DNA from 4 places in the Rhizobium sp. 268 genome. Region 2 is predicted to be linked to each of the others. Evidence: riboswitches for the same ligand, from Rfam matches in the RefSeq annotation. Region 2 holds a riboswitch; each other region holds the start of a gene.
The links. Region 2 has a riboswitch for thiamine pyrophosphate ahead of thiC (phosphomethylpyrimidine synthase ThiC). Riboswitches for the same ligand answer to the same signal wherever they lie in the genome.

Region 1: linked by a shared signal. The riboswitch ahead of OS035_RS14760 (YkoF family thiamine/hydroxymethylpyrimidine-binding protein) and the one ahead of thiC (phosphomethylpyrimidine synthase ThiC) in region 2 are both predicted to bind thiamine pyrophosphate.
Region 3: linked by a shared signal. The riboswitch ahead of thiM (hydroxyethylthiazole kinase) and the one ahead of thiC (phosphomethylpyrimidine synthase ThiC) in region 2 are both predicted to bind thiamine pyrophosphate.
Region 4: linked by a shared signal. The riboswitch ahead of thiC (phosphomethylpyrimidine synthase ThiC) and the one ahead of thiC (phosphomethylpyrimidine synthase ThiC) in region 2 are both predicted to bind thiamine pyrophosphate.

What each region holds. Positions count from the first base shown of each region.
Region 1 is NZ_JAPPSO010000006.1:368,381-372,191, forward strand. Features, by position in the region: gene OS035_RS14750 (ABC transporter ATP-binding protein) at 1-383, opposite strand, end outside; gene OS035_RS14755 (ABC transporter permease) at 380-1,186, opposite strand; partial or broken gene OS035_RS14760 (YkoF family thiamine/hydroxymethylpyrimidine-binding protein) at 1,198-1,314, opposite strand; TPP riboswitch at 1,305-1,418, opposite strand; gene soxR (redox-sensitive transcriptional activator SoxR) at 1,709-2,185, shown strand; gene OS035_RS14770 (SDR family NAD(P)-dependent oxidoreductase) at 2,281-3,051, shown strand; gene OS035_RS14775 (ArsR/SmtB family transcription factor) at 3,155-3,496, shown strand; gene OS035_RS14780 (LysR family transcriptional regulator) at 3,587-3,811, shown strand, end outside.
Region 2 is NZ_JAPPSO010000030.1:23,664-27,474, reverse strand. Features, by position in the region: gene OS035_RS31695 (hypothetical protein) at 221-928, shown strand; TPP riboswitch at 1,131-1,243, shown strand; gene thiC (phosphomethylpyrimidine synthase ThiC) at 1,332-3,155, shown strand; gene thiO (glycine oxidase ThiO) at 3,158-3,811, shown strand, end outside.
Region 3 is NZ_JAPPSO010000005.1:400,154-403,964, reverse strand. Features, by position in the region: gene OS035_RS12840 (invasion associated locus B family protein) at 1-482, opposite strand, end outside; TPP riboswitch at 1,186-1,282, shown strand; gene thiM (hydroxyethylthiazole kinase) at 1,331-2,134, shown strand; gene thiE (thiamine phosphate synthase) at 2,131-2,766, shown strand; gene thiD (bifunctional hydroxymethylpyrimidine kinase/phosphomethylpyrimidine kinase) at 2,763-3,596, shown strand.
Region 4 is NZ_JAPPSO010000012.1:221,614-225,424, forward strand. Features, by position in the region: gene OS035_RS23855 (ABC transporter ATP-binding protein) at 1-757, shown strand, start outside; gene OS035_RS23860 (GNAT family N-acetyltransferase) at 869-1,315, opposite strand; TPP riboswitch at 1,451-1,581, shown strand; gene thiC (phosphomethylpyrimidine synthase ThiC) at 1,675-3,501, shown strand; gene thiO (glycine oxidase ThiO) at 3,503-3,811, shown strand, end outside.

The DNA of each region.
Region 1 (3,811 bases), on a different contig from region 2:
TGGTGTTCGAAGCCGGCAAGGCCGAAGCGCTCGAACAAAGGCGCCACAGCGGCGCGGGCCGCGCGGCGGCTCTTGCCTTTTACCTCGAGGCCGAGGGCCGCATTGTCGATGATCCGGCGCCAGGGCATCAGCGCATCACGCTGCGGCATGAAGGCGAAGGAATGCGGCGCTTCCTCAAGCGGCGCGCCATTGAAAAGCACCGAGCCGGAATCGGGTCGAAGCGACTGCGTCAGCAATCGCAGCACCGTCGATTTTCCCGAGCCGGACGGGCCGACGATCGAAACGAACTCGCCGTTCCCGACGCCGAGCGAAATATCGCCCAGTACCTGCATGCCGTCGAAAGATTTCGCGATATTGCGCAGTTCGACCATTTTGTCGCTCATCGGCGCCGCTCCCCGGATGGCTGCCAGGGCATAAGGAGGCGCTCTATCAAGAGTGTTAGGCCGAACAGGCAAAGGGTCAGCACGGCGCTGACGACGACGGCGGCGAGCACGAGATCGGGACGGAAATTGTTCTTGGCGTTGAGGATATAGATGCCGAGGCCGCTTGCGGCGCCGGCATATTCGGCAAAGATCGCGCCGACGACGGCATAGGTGATCGAGATCCTCAGGCCGGCGAAGAAATAGGGCAGCGCCGAGGGAAGCCGTGCCAGGCGGAAAATGCGCCAGCGGCTCGTCTTCATCGAATGCAGCAATTCGGCGATGTCGCGGTCGGTCGATTCATAGCCTTGCAGCAGGGCGACGAGCAGCGGAAAGAAGGTGACGAGCGCCACCAGCAGGATCTTCGGCAAAAGGCCGAAACCGAACCATAAGACGACGAGCGGCGCAATCGCCACCAGCGGCAGGGTCTGGCTGGCGATGAAGATCGGCAGCAATGCCCGGCGCATGAATGGCATGAAATCCATGAGGATCGAAGAGGTGAAGGCGAAGGCAAGCGACAGCGCGAAACCGCCGAGCGTCGCACCAAGCGTCGGCCAGGTGTTTGATATCAGCGCCTCACGGTTCAGCCAGCCCTGGATAACGATGCGCGAAGGCGCCGGCAGAATGGAAGGCTTGATGCCGGAAAGATCGACATAGAGTTCCCATGCCGCCAAAAAGGCGCAGCCCGCGAGCAAGGCGGGGAACCCCCGATAGAGAGCGGCGCGGAGCGCGGAAAGGTGCGAACCCGATGGTTGCGGCGATGTCATCAGCGTTTGATTTCGGTCTCGATGCCTAGCCGGCCGCGATAGGGATCGAGCGTTTTGACGGCATCGCGAATGATGCCGACGACATTGCCGGACATCGGATAAAGTGACACTTCTGCGCCTGAGAACATCTGAACCTCGCTCCGCTGGCATTACCCAGATCAGCTTTAAAGGGTCCAGAGGCTAGCGCCTCATATCTCAGCCCCGGCAATACGGAGCTCCCCTGTTATTTCGTCGGAAACTATCACCCGTGTTTTCTTCCCGCAACCGCAAATTTGGGAACCCGTCCGCACGGTCGGAAAAGCTCTGTTGTGAGGGAAACACCCGAGCGGGATCCCGCTCGGGTGTTCCTCGGTGGGCCCGTACCTGCCGGGAACGGGACCGCAGCTTGCTGCCTCTGGCGGCAATATCGGCGTAAGGGGTGCCAGCGCCCTTATCGGAGTAAGAGCGGGAGCGCCCGATCGGGCTTTACGATCGCAGAAGCAAAGGGTATAAGACCTCAACCAATATTGAGGTCAAGAGGCGATGGATGGTATTTCGGCAGCGCCGCTCGGAAAGCTCCTGACTGTCGGCGAAGTGGCGGAACGCAGCGGCCTTGCCGTCTCGGCGCTGCATTTTTACGAGACCAAGGGTTTGATCTCGAGCATCCGCTCCCGCGGCAATCAGCGCCGCTACGGGCGCGATGTGCTTCGCCGCCTCGGCATCATCAAGGTGGCACAGCGTGTCGGCATTCCGCTTTCGGAAATCCAGGCGGCGTTCCAGTCCCTGCCGCAGGGGCGCACGCCGACCGTCGCCGATTGGCAGACGCTGTCGGCGCGATGGAAGGACGATCTCGACGCACGAATCAATCGGCTCAGTCTGCTGCGCGACCGCCTGACCGGCTGCATCGGCTGCGGCTGCCTGTCGATCGAAAGCTGTCCGTTGCGCAATCCCTGTGACCGGCTCGGCAGGGAAGGGCCGGGTGCGCGGCTTCTGGAGACCGAAAACGAGCTCGTTGTTTAGTCCTGGATCTCCCCGGAAAGATCGATGCCTGCCTTTCTTTCGGTCGGTGTGCTCATATGTTAAGGGCAGGTGACGCATCCGAGGAGGACGGCTTCGTGTTTCATCCCAGACTGTTTGAAAATCGTAATGTCGTCGTCACCGGCGCCGGCCGCGGCATCGGCCTCGAAGTCGCTCGGCAGTTTCTGGATTGCGGCGCGAAAGTGATCGTCCATACCGGGCGCAAGCCGGGGCGGGACCTGCCGGATTTCCTGCTGACGGCTGAATCGGAAAGACGGGCGCTGCTGCTGCATGCCGATTTCTCTGCCGCCGGCGGTGCGGTGCAATTTGCCGACGATGTTCTGGCTTTCTTCGACAGGGTGCATGTGCTCGTCAACAATGCCGGCACCATGCTCGGCCGTTTTCCCGCTGCGACGCTGACCGATGCCGAATATGAAGCGGTCATACGGCTGAACCAGACCTCGGTAGTGGCGCTGACGCGCGCATTGCTGCCGGCATTGAAGGCGGCCGAGGGTGCTGCCGTCGTCAACACCGTTTCGATCTCGGCGCTCACCGGTGGCAGCCCCGGCTCGTCGATCTATTCGGCCTCGAAAGCCTTCGTTGCGACCTATTCCAAGGCGCTTGCCCGCGAGCTTGCCCCGGATGGCATCCGCGTCAACTGCGTCTCGCCGGGAACGATCGAGACGGATTTCCACGAGCGCTATTCCTCCAGAGAAAAGCTGGAGCAGACCCGGAAATCCATCCCCCTGCAGCGGCTTGGCACGGCAGAGGATTGCGCTCCCGCCTATCTGTTCCTGGCGGCTCCCTTACTCTCGGGATACATTACCGGCCAGGTGATCGAGATCAACGGCGGACAGCTTATCTGCTGATTTACTTGGACCTTTTTTGGCATTTCATCACTATTGACCAATTCGTTTGTGCGAATATGCTATTGTTCTGATCTACCAAATCGCCTCCCTTCCGAGATATCGAATGCCGTTGCCTAAACCGGAGCCGGGGATGACCGGCCAGGACTTGCACATACTCGCCGGAAAAGCCCATGAAGCGAGCGATCTGCTGAAGGCTTTGGCGCATCACACCCGATTGCTGATCCTCTGCATCCTGGCAAAAGAGGAGCGGACGGTCGGTGAAATCGAGAATATTCTCGGCATTCAGCAGGCGATGGTTTCGCAGCAGCTTGCGCGTTTGAGGCTCGAAGGCCTAGTCAATACGCGCCGCCAAGGCAGGCTGGTTTATTACAGTATCGGCAATGTCAGCGTGCTTGCCTTCCTCGAATCTCTGTTCGATCTTTTTCCCGCTGCGGAAAACTGTTAAAGCGCGTCGCCTTAACTTGATTCATTCCCTTGCGGAGCACGGTTGCTGTGTCGAAGATGAGGCCGGACGCGAAATGTCGCGGGAGCCCGGATGATCGACAAGCTGGAATTCTTCATCGCCCTAGCCAATGAAAAGCATTTCGGCCGCGCTGCGGAGGAGTGCGGGATTTCGCAGCCGACGCTTTCGGCCGCGATCCGGCAGCTCGAGGATCAGCTCGGGGTCATGCTGGTGCAGCGCGGTTCGCGTTTTCAAGGGCTGACGCCGGAGGGGCAGCGCGTGCTGGAATGGGCCCGGCGCATCGTCGGCGACGCGCGC
Region 2 (3,811 bases):
GAGGCTGAAATCGCCGACGCAGTCGCCAACGGCTGCAGACTCCAACAACGACATCGAAAGATTAAGAAGTCAATCGAGAACCCTACCCCTATCCGGTACACGCAACGCGCAGTTCAAATAATGCTGCAGGATGCATATATGCTCGCCTGCCAAAATCAGAAAACTTGACCGCACGGCTTTCCCATCAAATTCACCGCAGAAAAGGAGTTCATTTTCAGTGATGTTACCCTCTTTGAAATGCATTCGCATTGCCGCACTTGCAGCGGCCGGCATGGCACTGGGCACGCAGATTGCTTTTGCGCAACAATCATCCACACGGTCTCATTGGCTGAACAGCCCGGCATCTCGAGTGGAAGCGCTTGCGGTCCTCCAGACCTTGAATGCCAATCTCCTGAGCAACGCCAGTGCTACGTTGACCCTTGACCGCTGGTGCGCGGCGCACAAGCTCGCGCCGGAAGGTTCCAAGATCGTAGCACAGCGTGTCCGCGGGCAAGACAAGCCGGCCGACGAGCACATCCGTGAACTTCTGACCGTCGGACCCGGTGAGCTGATCGCTTATCGCCACGTCCGCTTGGTCTGCGGCGACCGCGTTCTGTCCGAGGCCGATAATTGGTATTTACCTGCAAAGCTAACTGCAGAGATGAATCAGGCGTTGGATACCAGCGATATCGCGTTTGGCAGAGCCGTTCAGGCTCTCAATTTCACTCGCACAAACTTGTCTGCCAAGTTGCTCTGGTCCCCTCTGTCCGAAGGCTGGGACATGGACGGCATAGTAGCGCATGAGACAAGTTCCCCTAGCCTGCCGCCGTTCCTGCTCGAACATCGTGCAGTGCTTAAACTTCGAGACGGAACGCCGTTTAGCGCCGTGGTCGAAAGCTACACGGACAATGTGCTAGACTTTCCAGTTCCGCAGTTGCTTTCTCGATAGAGCTTGTGCGACGGCCATCCAATTCATTTCGAAAGAGAGCGGGTGCACGCGTGTCATCCTGATTAGTGTCAAGCAGTGCAGCTCCGCGTCGGTTCTTCGCGACCGTGACCTAGCTGTCACAATGGCACGCGCCTGAGTGTAACCTGCATCCCAAGCCACCGCAGATCGCTTGACAGTACCTCGGCAACCCACTACCCATTTTCGCATTCACCAGGGGGGTCCCGGCAAGGGGCTGAGATACTGCATATCGCGCGCAGTGACCCGTTGAACCTGATCCAGTTCATACTGGCGTAGGGACGGTGCAAGCGCTTCGAGGGCAGTGGATTCACGCGTGGAATCCGTGCCGGCGTCTTTTCATCATTCCGGCTGAGGACTGGGTCTCCAATATTTGGAGCCTCAAACCATGAATATCGCAGCCACCCCAACCGTCACCACCGGCCCCTTGCCGGCTTCCAGGAAAATCTACATTCGGGGGGACGTCCATCCCGAAATTTGCGTGCCGATGCGGGAAATCAGTCTTCACCCAACCTCGGGCGAACCGCCGGTTACTGTCTACGATTCCTCCGGCCCCTATACGGATGCGGCCCATATCGTCGCCATCGACGTCGGCCTGCCGCGTCTGCGGGAGAGCTGGATCAAAGCGCGCGGTGACGTCGAACTCTACGAAGGCCGCATCATCAAACCTGAAGACAATGGTTTTGCCACAGGCGAGTGGCTGACGCCGGAGTTCCCGCTTCACAATACTCCGCTGAAAGCAAAGCCCGGCCGCGCCGTCACCCAGCTCGCCTATGCGCGGGCCGGCATCATCACGCCGGAGATGGAATTCGTCGCCATCCGCGAGAACCTCGGCCGGCAGGCGGCCAGGGAACCTCTCGTCCGCGACGGCGAAAGTTTTGGCGCCCAAGTGCCGGATTTCGTGACGCCGGAATTCGTTCGTCGCGAAGTCGCGGAAGGCCGGGCAATCATTCCCGCCAATATCAACCACCCCGAATCCGAACCGATGATCATCGGCCGGAATTTCCTGGTGAAGATCAATGCCAATATCGGCAATTCGGCCGTCACTTCGTCGATGGCGGAGGAGGTCGAGAAGATGGTCTGGGCGATCCGCTGGGGCGCCGATACGGTCATGGACCTGTCGACCGGCCGCAACATTCACAATATCCGCGACTGGATCATCCGCAATTCGCCCGTGCCGATCGGCACCGTCCCGCTCTACCAGGCGCTCGAAAAGGTGAACGGCATTGCCGAGGACCTGAGCTGGGAGGTCTATCGCGACACGCTGATCGAGCAGGCCGAGCAGGGTGTCGACTACTTCACCATCCATGCCGGCCTGCGGCTCGCCTATATCCCGCTCACCGTCAACCGCGTCACCGGCATCGTTTCCCGCGGCGGCTCGATAATGGCCAAGTGGTGTCTGCACCACCACAAGGAGAGTTTTCTCTACGAGCACTTTGAGGAAATTTGCGAAATCGCCCAGGCCTATGACGTGTCGTTCTCGCTCGGCGACGGTCTTCGCCCCGGTTCGATCGCCGACGCCAATGATGCGGCTCAGTTCGCGGAACTGGAGACCCTCGGGGAGCTGACGAAGATCGCCTGGGCGAAGGATTGCCAGGTGATGATCGAAGGTCCCGGCCATGTGCCGATGCATAAGATCAAGGCCAACATGGACAAGAAGCTCGCGGTCTGCGGCGAGGCTCCGTTCTATACGCTCGGGCCGCTGACCACCGATATCGCGCCGGGCTACGACCATATCACGTCGGGCATCGGGGCTGCGATGATCGGCTGGTTCGGCACCGCCATGCTGTGCTACGTGACGCCTAAGGAGCATCTCGGCCTGCCGGATCGCAACGACGTCAAGGTGGGCGTCATCACCTACAAGATCGCCGCACATGCGGCCGATCTCGCCAAAGGGCATCCGGCGGCCCAGATGCGTGACGACGCGCTGTCGCGCGCTCGTTTCGAGTTCCGCTGGGAGGACCAGTTCAACCTCTCGCTCGATCCGGAGACGGCGCGTTCGATGCATGACGAGACACTGCCGAAGGAAGCCCATAAGGTGGCGCATTTCTGCTCAATGTGCGGCCCGAAATTCTGTTCCATGCGAATTTCCCACGACATTCGTGCCGAAGCCCAGAAAGAAGGGCTGGAAGCCATGGCCGCCAGGTATCGCGATGGCGGCGATCTCTACATCCCGATCGCCGAAGCGGCGAAAACGCCAACCGGAGAATGACGATGCACATTCTCGTCAAGGGAGCCGGCGTTGCCGGCCTCACCGTTGCCTGGCAGCTCTACCGGCACGGTCTCCGGGTCAGTGTCGTTGAACATGCCGACACAGTCGGGGCTGGCGCATCCGGCTTTGCCGGGGGCATGCTGGCGCCATGGTGCGAACGGGAAAGCGCGGAGGAGCCGGTACTGGCGCTCGGCCGTCTTGCCGCCGATTGGTGGGAGGCGGCGTTGCCCGGCCATGTCCATCGCCGGGGAACACTTGTCGTGGCGGCCGGGCGCGATGCTGGCGAACTCGACCGCTTTTCCCACCGGACAAGCGGATGGGAATGGCTGGACGAGCAGGCGATCGCGGCTCTTGAACCTGATCTCGCAGGCCGTTTCCGTAGCGCACTGTTCTTTCGACATGAAGCGCATCTCGATCCGCGACAGGCACTCTCGGGGCTGGCCTCCGGACTCGAGGAAGCCCGCATGCGTCCGATATTCGGGATTACGCACAACGCTGACGTTGCCCACTATGATCGCGTGATCGACTGTACCGGGGCTGCCCAGATCGGCCAGCTGCCCGGATTGCGCGGCGTTCGCGGAGAGATGCTCTGCGTCGAAACGAGCGAGACAACGCTCTCTCGCCCCGTTCGCCTGCTGCATCCGCGCCACTCCATC
Region 3 (3,811 bases), on a different contig from region 2:
GTCATCTTGGTATCCAGCGCCAGCTGCGCCCAGCATCCGGTCTGGTTGCAATTGCGGTAATCGAGCTTGGCGACGGGCTTGCCGTCGGCCTTGATAGACAGGCCCGAGGGCAGGAAAACATTGAGCGGCAGAAGGGCGGTCAGCATCAGCCGCGCCTTGCCCTTGCCTTTGTCGGAAGGCGCGGCAGGCGCCGGCGGCGCGGATATCGCCAGCGTCAGGATATTGACGGGTTTGCCGTCCTTGGTGACTTGCGCCACCTGTGCGACTTCGCAGGCCTCGGTGCCTGCCGAACCCGTGCAGCGATAATACCAGTCGTCGAATTTTTGCGATTTTATCGCCGGCGCAGGTTGCGCCGGCGCCTGTTCCGGTTCTTGACCATCAGGAGATTGCGAAAAGGATGGGCTCGCGCAGGCGATCGATATCAGAATGGGGGCGATCGTCCAAAGGACCCTCTTCATGCCGCTTTTCAAAAATTTCTTCATTTAAAATGCAACTTCAGGAAGATTTTATTTGGGTTGGAAGTCATATCGCTACAATCCGCAATTTGGTCAACCTTAACGTGTCAGCACGGTAAAGTTTGCGTTAGGTATTTATTTCGCGTTCTGGGAGATTACGCTCAGTTTGCCCGAGACCCCATTCGCAACGAAAACGCCAACAGATTCCGAAATTCGAATAAAACCGCTTGGCGAGGGACATGAGACGATGCGCAACTTACGCGAAGCTGGTCACCTGCTCGTTTTTATTGAAAATCAGGCGTATAATCGGATAGGATGAATAATTCCGCATCGTCAGACATCCAGAAAAATCTGCGAAAGATGAGCCGCACTCATTTTGAAGAAACACATTCCAAGGCGCCGGCTTTATCCCCGATGCCGCCCACGAATACTGAGATGTATTTCAGAAATTCGTCACACCCGCGGGTTGCTGCGACTGTTCTTCTCGGAAGGGAAAGGACAACCGAATGGTGAAAAGGCGGCGGCCAATGCAGCCTGGGACGGAATCCGCGGGCCGTATTCGGGAAAACCTGATCAAGACCCGAATCGGCGGCAAGCTCTCGGCCCCCGTAAAGCCCGGGCCTGGCCGTCGAGGATGATAGCGTGTCCGCAGCGGACTTCACGCGCCGCGCCGTCGCAGCACTGTCATTTTCGAGATGACATCCGCCCCGTTCTCTGCGAAAAAGAGCGCGATGAGAGACAGGGGCGTTCGTCGACAGGCGGGCTGAGAAGCACCCTTCGAACCTGAACCGGATAATGCCGGCGGAGGGAGTCGCTCGGGGTCGCGGTCCGCCGCACGAATGACCCCGTGCCCGCCCCCGCCTGAAAGGGGCCACATGCAGACCAGGAGCACACCAGGAGCCATGCTGAAGGCGATGCGCGAAAAGCCGCCGCTCGTTCAGTGCATCACCAATTATGTCGCGATGAACGTCGCCGCCAATGTTCTCCTGGCCGCCGGCGCCTCGCCGGCCATGGTGCATGCGGCTGAGGAAGCCGGTGAGTTCGCCGGCCTCGCGAGCGCGCTGACCGTCAATATCGGCACGCTGTCGACGCAATGGATCGACGGCATGCAGGCGGCGGCGAAGGCGGCGACCTCGGCCGGCAAACCCTGGGTGCTCGATCCGGTCGCCCATTATGCCACGGCCTTCCGCCGCGATGCGGTCGCTGCTCTGCTGGCGCTCAAGCCGACGATCATCCGCGGCAACGCTTCCGAGATCATCGCGCTTGCCGGCGGCGAGAGCCGCGGCCAGGGCGTCGACAGCCGCGATCCGGTCGAACAGGCCGAAGGTTCGGCGCGATGGCTGGCCGAGCGCCAGCAGGCGGTCGTCGCTGTCACCGGCGCTGTCGATTTCGTCACCGACGGCGAGCGGGCGGTGCGCATCACAGGCGGATCGGCCTTGATGCCGCAGGTCACCGCGCTTGGCTGCTCGCTCACCTGCCTCGTCGGCGCCTTTGCCGCCACCGTGCCCGAGGATCTGTTCGGCGCGACGGTCGCCGCCCTTTCAACCTTCGCCATCGCCGGCGAGGAGGCAGCGCTCGGTGCGGCCGGCCCCGGCTCCTTTGCCTGGCGCTTTCTCGACGCGCTGAACGCGCTCGATGCCGAAACGCTCGATGCCAGGGCAAGGATATCGGCGGCATGAAGAGTTTCGACCTTTCGCTCTATCTCGTTCTCGATCCCGATCTCTGCGCCGGGATCGGCATGGTCGAGACCGCGCGCCGTGCCGTTGCCGGCGGCGCGACGATGGTGCAGCTGCGCGACAAACATGCCGGCACGGCCGCAATGATCGAGACCGGACGCGCCTTGAAACAGGCGCTTGATGGCACCGGCGCCCGCCTCGTCGTCAACGACGATGTCGAGGCGGCGATCGCCATCGGCGCCGACGGGTTGCATATCGGCCAGGAGGATATGGATGCGGCGACAGCGCGGGCGATGATCGGTCCCGACATGATCCTCGGCCTGTCGGTCGAAACCGCGGCGCTTGCTGCTGCCGTCGATCCCGATCTCGTCGACTATACCGGCGTCGGGCCGGTGTTTGCGACGCCGACCAAGGCCGACCACAAGCAGCCGATCGGTTTTGACGGTCTTGCCAAACTGGTGGCGGTCTCGCCGGTGCCCTCGGTTGCCATCGGCGGGCTCAAGGCGGAGCATGTGGCCGAAGTCTTTGCCGCAGGCGCAAGCGGGCTTGCCGTCGTCTCCGCCATTTGCGGCGCGCCGGATCCGGAAGCCGCCACACACCGCATCGCCGCAGAAATTCGAAAGGCCCGCGCATGATCCGCAACGTCCTCTCCATCGCCGGCTCCGATCCCTCCGGCGGCGCCGGCATCCAGGCCGACCTCAAGGCCTTTTCCGCCCGGGGCGTCTACGGCATGGCGGTGCTGACGGCGCTGACGGCGCAGAACACGCAAGGCGTCAGCGGCGTGCATCTGGTGCCGCCTCCATTCGTCGCCGATCAGATCAATGCCGTCTTTGCCGATGTGCGCGTCGATGCCGTCAAGATCGGCATGATCGCCAATGCCGGCATCGCCGAGGCCGTCGCCGCCGCACTCGACGCAGCTGTGGCCGCAGCACCGGCCGACCGCCGCGGCATTCCCATCGTCATCGATCCCGTGATGATCGCCAAGGGCGGGGCCGCCCTGCTTGCGCCCGAAGCCGTCGACGTGCTGAACCGCCGGTTGCTGCCGCTCGCCACACTGCTGACCCCGAACCTGCCTGAAGCCGCCGCCCTGCTGCACCAGCCGGTCGCGACGAACCGGGCCGAGATGGCGGCGCAGGCCGAAGGCCTGCGGGCGCTCGGTCCGGCCGCCGTGCTGGTCAAGGGCGGCCATCTCGACTGCGACGACAGCCCCGACGTGCTTGCCACAGCCGACGGCCTGCACTGGTTCGAAGCCCGGCGGGTGCCGACCAAGAACACCCACGGCACTGGCTGCACGCTGTCGAGCGCGTTGGCGGCCGAGCTTGCCAAGGGCGCCTCGGTGCCGGAGGCGGTCGCCATCGCCAAGGATTACCTCGCCGGCGCGGTCGCCGCCGCCGGAAGCCTCACCGTCGGCTCCGGCCACGGGCCGGTGCAGCATTTTCATGCGCTTTGGAAAGTGACGGGATAAGCATCCATCATCGACGCACCCCTTTCAATCGAAACGGCTCGGGCTCCCCGGGCCGTTTTTGCGTTCGGCAGCCAGCTTGCTTTTGATCGAGAGCATCATGGCGAGCAGCATCGCGCCATTTGAAAAACGCAGTTGACAAGCTCAGCCAGATAGCCAAGTCTATGACATTAAAAGGGGATATATTCCGCAATAACGGAATATGAGGAGGAATGACC
Region 4 (3,811 bases), on a different contig from region 2:
ACAGCCTGCCGATATCATCAAGCAGCGGCTGCAGGCGGCGGCCGAAACGCTTGACCTCGTGCCCTATCTCGACCGCTATCCGCGCCAGCTTTCGGGCGGCCAGCGCCAGCGCGTGGCGATGGGACGCGCCATTGTCCGGTCACCGCAGGTTTTCCTGTTCGACGAGCCCTTGTCGAACCTCGACGCCAAGCTGCGCGTGCAGATGCGCAAGGAGATCAAGGAACTGCACCAGCGATTGAGAACCACGACGATCTATGTCACCCACGATCAGGTCGAAGCGATGACCATGGCCGACAAGATCGTGGTCATGCAGGGCGGCAAGGTCGAACAGATTGGCACGCCGCTGGAACTCTACGATCGTCCCCGCAATACATTCGTTGCGGCCTTTATCGGCTCACCGTCGATGAATCTGCTGAAAGGCCGCTACAAGGCCGATGGTGCGATCTTCGTCACCGAGACCGGCGACGAGATCGCGCTCGGTTTTAACCCGCAGGCGTCCGAAGGGCAGGCCGTGCTTCTCGGCGTGCGGCCCGAGCACCTGTCGCTCAGCCCAAGCGGCCTCGACACGACCGTCAGCGTCACCGAACCTACCGGCCATGAGACGATGGTTTTCCTGCGCTACGGGACCGGCGAGCTTGTCGCGGTGCTGTCCGACCGTCACGAGTTTAAACCGGGGCAGGTCGCGACGATCGCTGCTCGGCCAGGAAAGCTTCATCTTTTCGATGCGGCATCCGGCAAGACATTACGACCGGATTGAGCGGTATCGCTTCAAAAGCCGCCGAGATAGGTTCAAAGTGAATATCGGGCTGACGGACCTCGAATTCTTCCGCTCGGCCTCGGCTATGGCTGGCCACCGCAGACGCGGCCGCTACGCACTCGATTTGGAGTAGAGACCAAGGTTGTTGCCGAGGGCGAACCCGCAACCCTGATAAAATTTCGACAACGCCCCTTCTCGCTGTGAGACCAACCAGACGCTGCTGCATCCCTCGGCCTTTGCTGTTTCGAAAACTGCTGATAGCAGCGCAGTCCCTATTCCCGCACCTTGGGCTTCAGGCAGCACCGACAACTCGTCAAGATAAACGACCGGACCGGCATGGCGCCGCTGTCGTATGCCCAACGCGATCCCCAGCACCTTGCCTCCGTCAAAGGCCGCAAGCGCAATGGATTTCGGCGTTCCAAGCACGGTGTTTACATTTTCAGCCGCCGCTTCAAGCGACCAATTCTCGTTCCACGGAGGTCCCGAATAGGCGCTGACCAGCACAGTGGCGGCGTCATTGAGATGTTCTAGCGTAAGACGTTTAATCCGAAACGACATAAATCCACCTGACGTTGAGTGAATTGACATTTGCCGCAGTTCGATCCGTAACGCAACAGGCTCCGAGCCGGACGATCTACGGAAACGACAAAGCTGTAAGCTTGACACAACCAGCGACCGCGCTTTACGACTGTCGGTATTCACCAGGGGGGTCCCGCAAGGGGCTGAGATACTGCTGGACAATGAGGCTTTGCCTGTTGTGGCGCAGTGACCCGTTGAACCTGATCCAGTTCATACTGGCGTAGGGACGGTGCAAGCGCTCGAAGGCTTTGGATTCACGCGTGGAATCCGTGCCGGTGTCTTTCCATCATTCCGGCTGATTGACTGGGTCTCCAACTTACAACTTGGAGCCTCAAACCATGACCATTGCCGCAAAGAACCTCACCCTGACCGTCACCACCGGCCCGCTGCCGGCATCGCGGAAGATCCATATTCCAGGAGATATTCATGGCGATATCCGCGTGCCGATGCGCGAAATCAGTGTCCATCCGACTGCCGGCGAGCCGCCTGTCATCGTCTATGATTCCTCCGGCCCCTACACGATCGAAGGTGCGGAGATCCGCATCGAGCAGGGCCTGTCTCCACTGCGCCGCGACTGGGTGCTGGCCCGCGGCGACGTCGAAGCCTATGACGGCCGCCATGTCCGCCCCGAGGACAACGGCTTTGTCAGCGGCGACCGGCTGACGCCGGAATTTCCGGGGCGGCGCCGGCCGCTGCGCGCCAAGGACGGCAAAGCCGTCACCCAGCTCGCCTACGCACGGGCCGGCATCATTACGCCGGAGATGGAGTTCGTCGCCATTCGCGAGAATCTCGGCCGCAAGGCCAAGGCTGAAGTGCTGGTGCGTGACGGCGAGAGCTTCGGCGCCGATATTCCCGATCATGTGACGCCGGAATTCGTCCGCCGGGAAGTCGCCGCCGGCCGGGCGATCATCCCCGCCAACATCAACCACCCCGAAAGCGAACCGATGATCATCGGCCGCAATTTTCTGGTGAAGATCAACGCCAATATCGGCAACTCCGCCGTCACCTCGTCGATGGCTGAAGAAGTCGAGAAGATGGTCTGGGCCGCCCGCTGGGGCGCCGATACGGTCATGGATCTGTCGACCGGGCGCAACATCCACAATATCCGCGAATGGATCATCCGCAATTCGCCGCTGCCGATCGGCACGGTGCCGCTTTATCAGGCGCTGGAGAAGGTCGGCGGCATCGCCGAGGATCTTAGCTGGGAAATCTATCGCGATACGCTGATCGAGCAGGCCGAACAGGGCGTTGACTATTTCACCATCCATGCCGGCGTGCGGCTGCGTTACATTCCGCTCACCGTCAACCGCGTCACCGGCATCGTCTCGCGTGGTGGCTCGATCATGGCCAAGTGGTGTCTGCATCATCACCGCGAAAACTTCCTCTACGAGCATTTCGAGGAGATCTGCGAAATTTGCCGGGCCTATGACGTCTCCTTCTCGCTCGGCGACGGCCTTCGCCCCGGCTCGATCGCCGATGCCAATGATGCGGCCCAATTTGCCGAACTCGAAACGCTCGGCGAACTGACGAAGATCGCCTGGGCCAGGGATTGCCAGGTGATGATCGAGGGGCCCGGCCATGTGCCGATGCAAAAGATCAAGGAAAACATGGACAAGCAACTCGCCGTCTGCGGCGAGGCGCCCTTCTACACGCTGGGGCCGCTGACCACCGATATCGCCCCCGGCTACGACCACATCACCTCCGGCATCGGCGCGGCGATGATCGGCTGGTTCGGCACGGCCATGCTCTGCTACGTCACCCCGAAGGAGCATCTCGGCCTGCCCGACCGCAGCGACGTCAAGACCGGCGTCATCGCCTATAAGATCGCCGCCCATGCGGCGGACCTTGCCAAGGGCCATCCCGCGGCGCGCCTTCGCGACGATGCGCTGTCGCGGGCACGTTTCGAATTCCGCTGGGAAGACCAGTTCAACCTCTCCCTCGACCCGGAGACGGCCCGCTCCTTCCACGATGAGACGCTTCCGAAGGAAGCCCACAAGGTGGCGCATTTCTGTTCGATGTGCGGCCCGAAATTCTGCTCGATGCGCATATCGCATGACATCCGCGCTGAAGCGCAGAAGGAGGGGCTGGACGCGATGGCCGCGAAATACCGGGAGGGCGGCGATCTCTATATGCCGATCGAGACCTCCGCGCACGGGGCGGACTGACATGCGCGTGCTTGTCAAAGGCGCCGGCGTCGCCGGCCTCACCGTCGCCCGCGAGCTGCATGCCCGCGGTGCCGATGTCACGGTCTTCGACCCGCATCCGAATTTCGCCCATGCCGCGTCCTGGCTCGCCGGCGGCATGCTGGCGCCCTGGTGCGAGCGGGAAAGCGCCGATGAGGCAGTGCTGACGCGCGGCCTCGATGCCGCCGATCGCTGGGAAGCGATCCTGCCCGGCAAAGTCGTCCGCAACGGCACGCTGGTCGTTGCCTCGACGCGCGACCATGGCGAGCTGAAGCGATTTGCCAGCCGCACG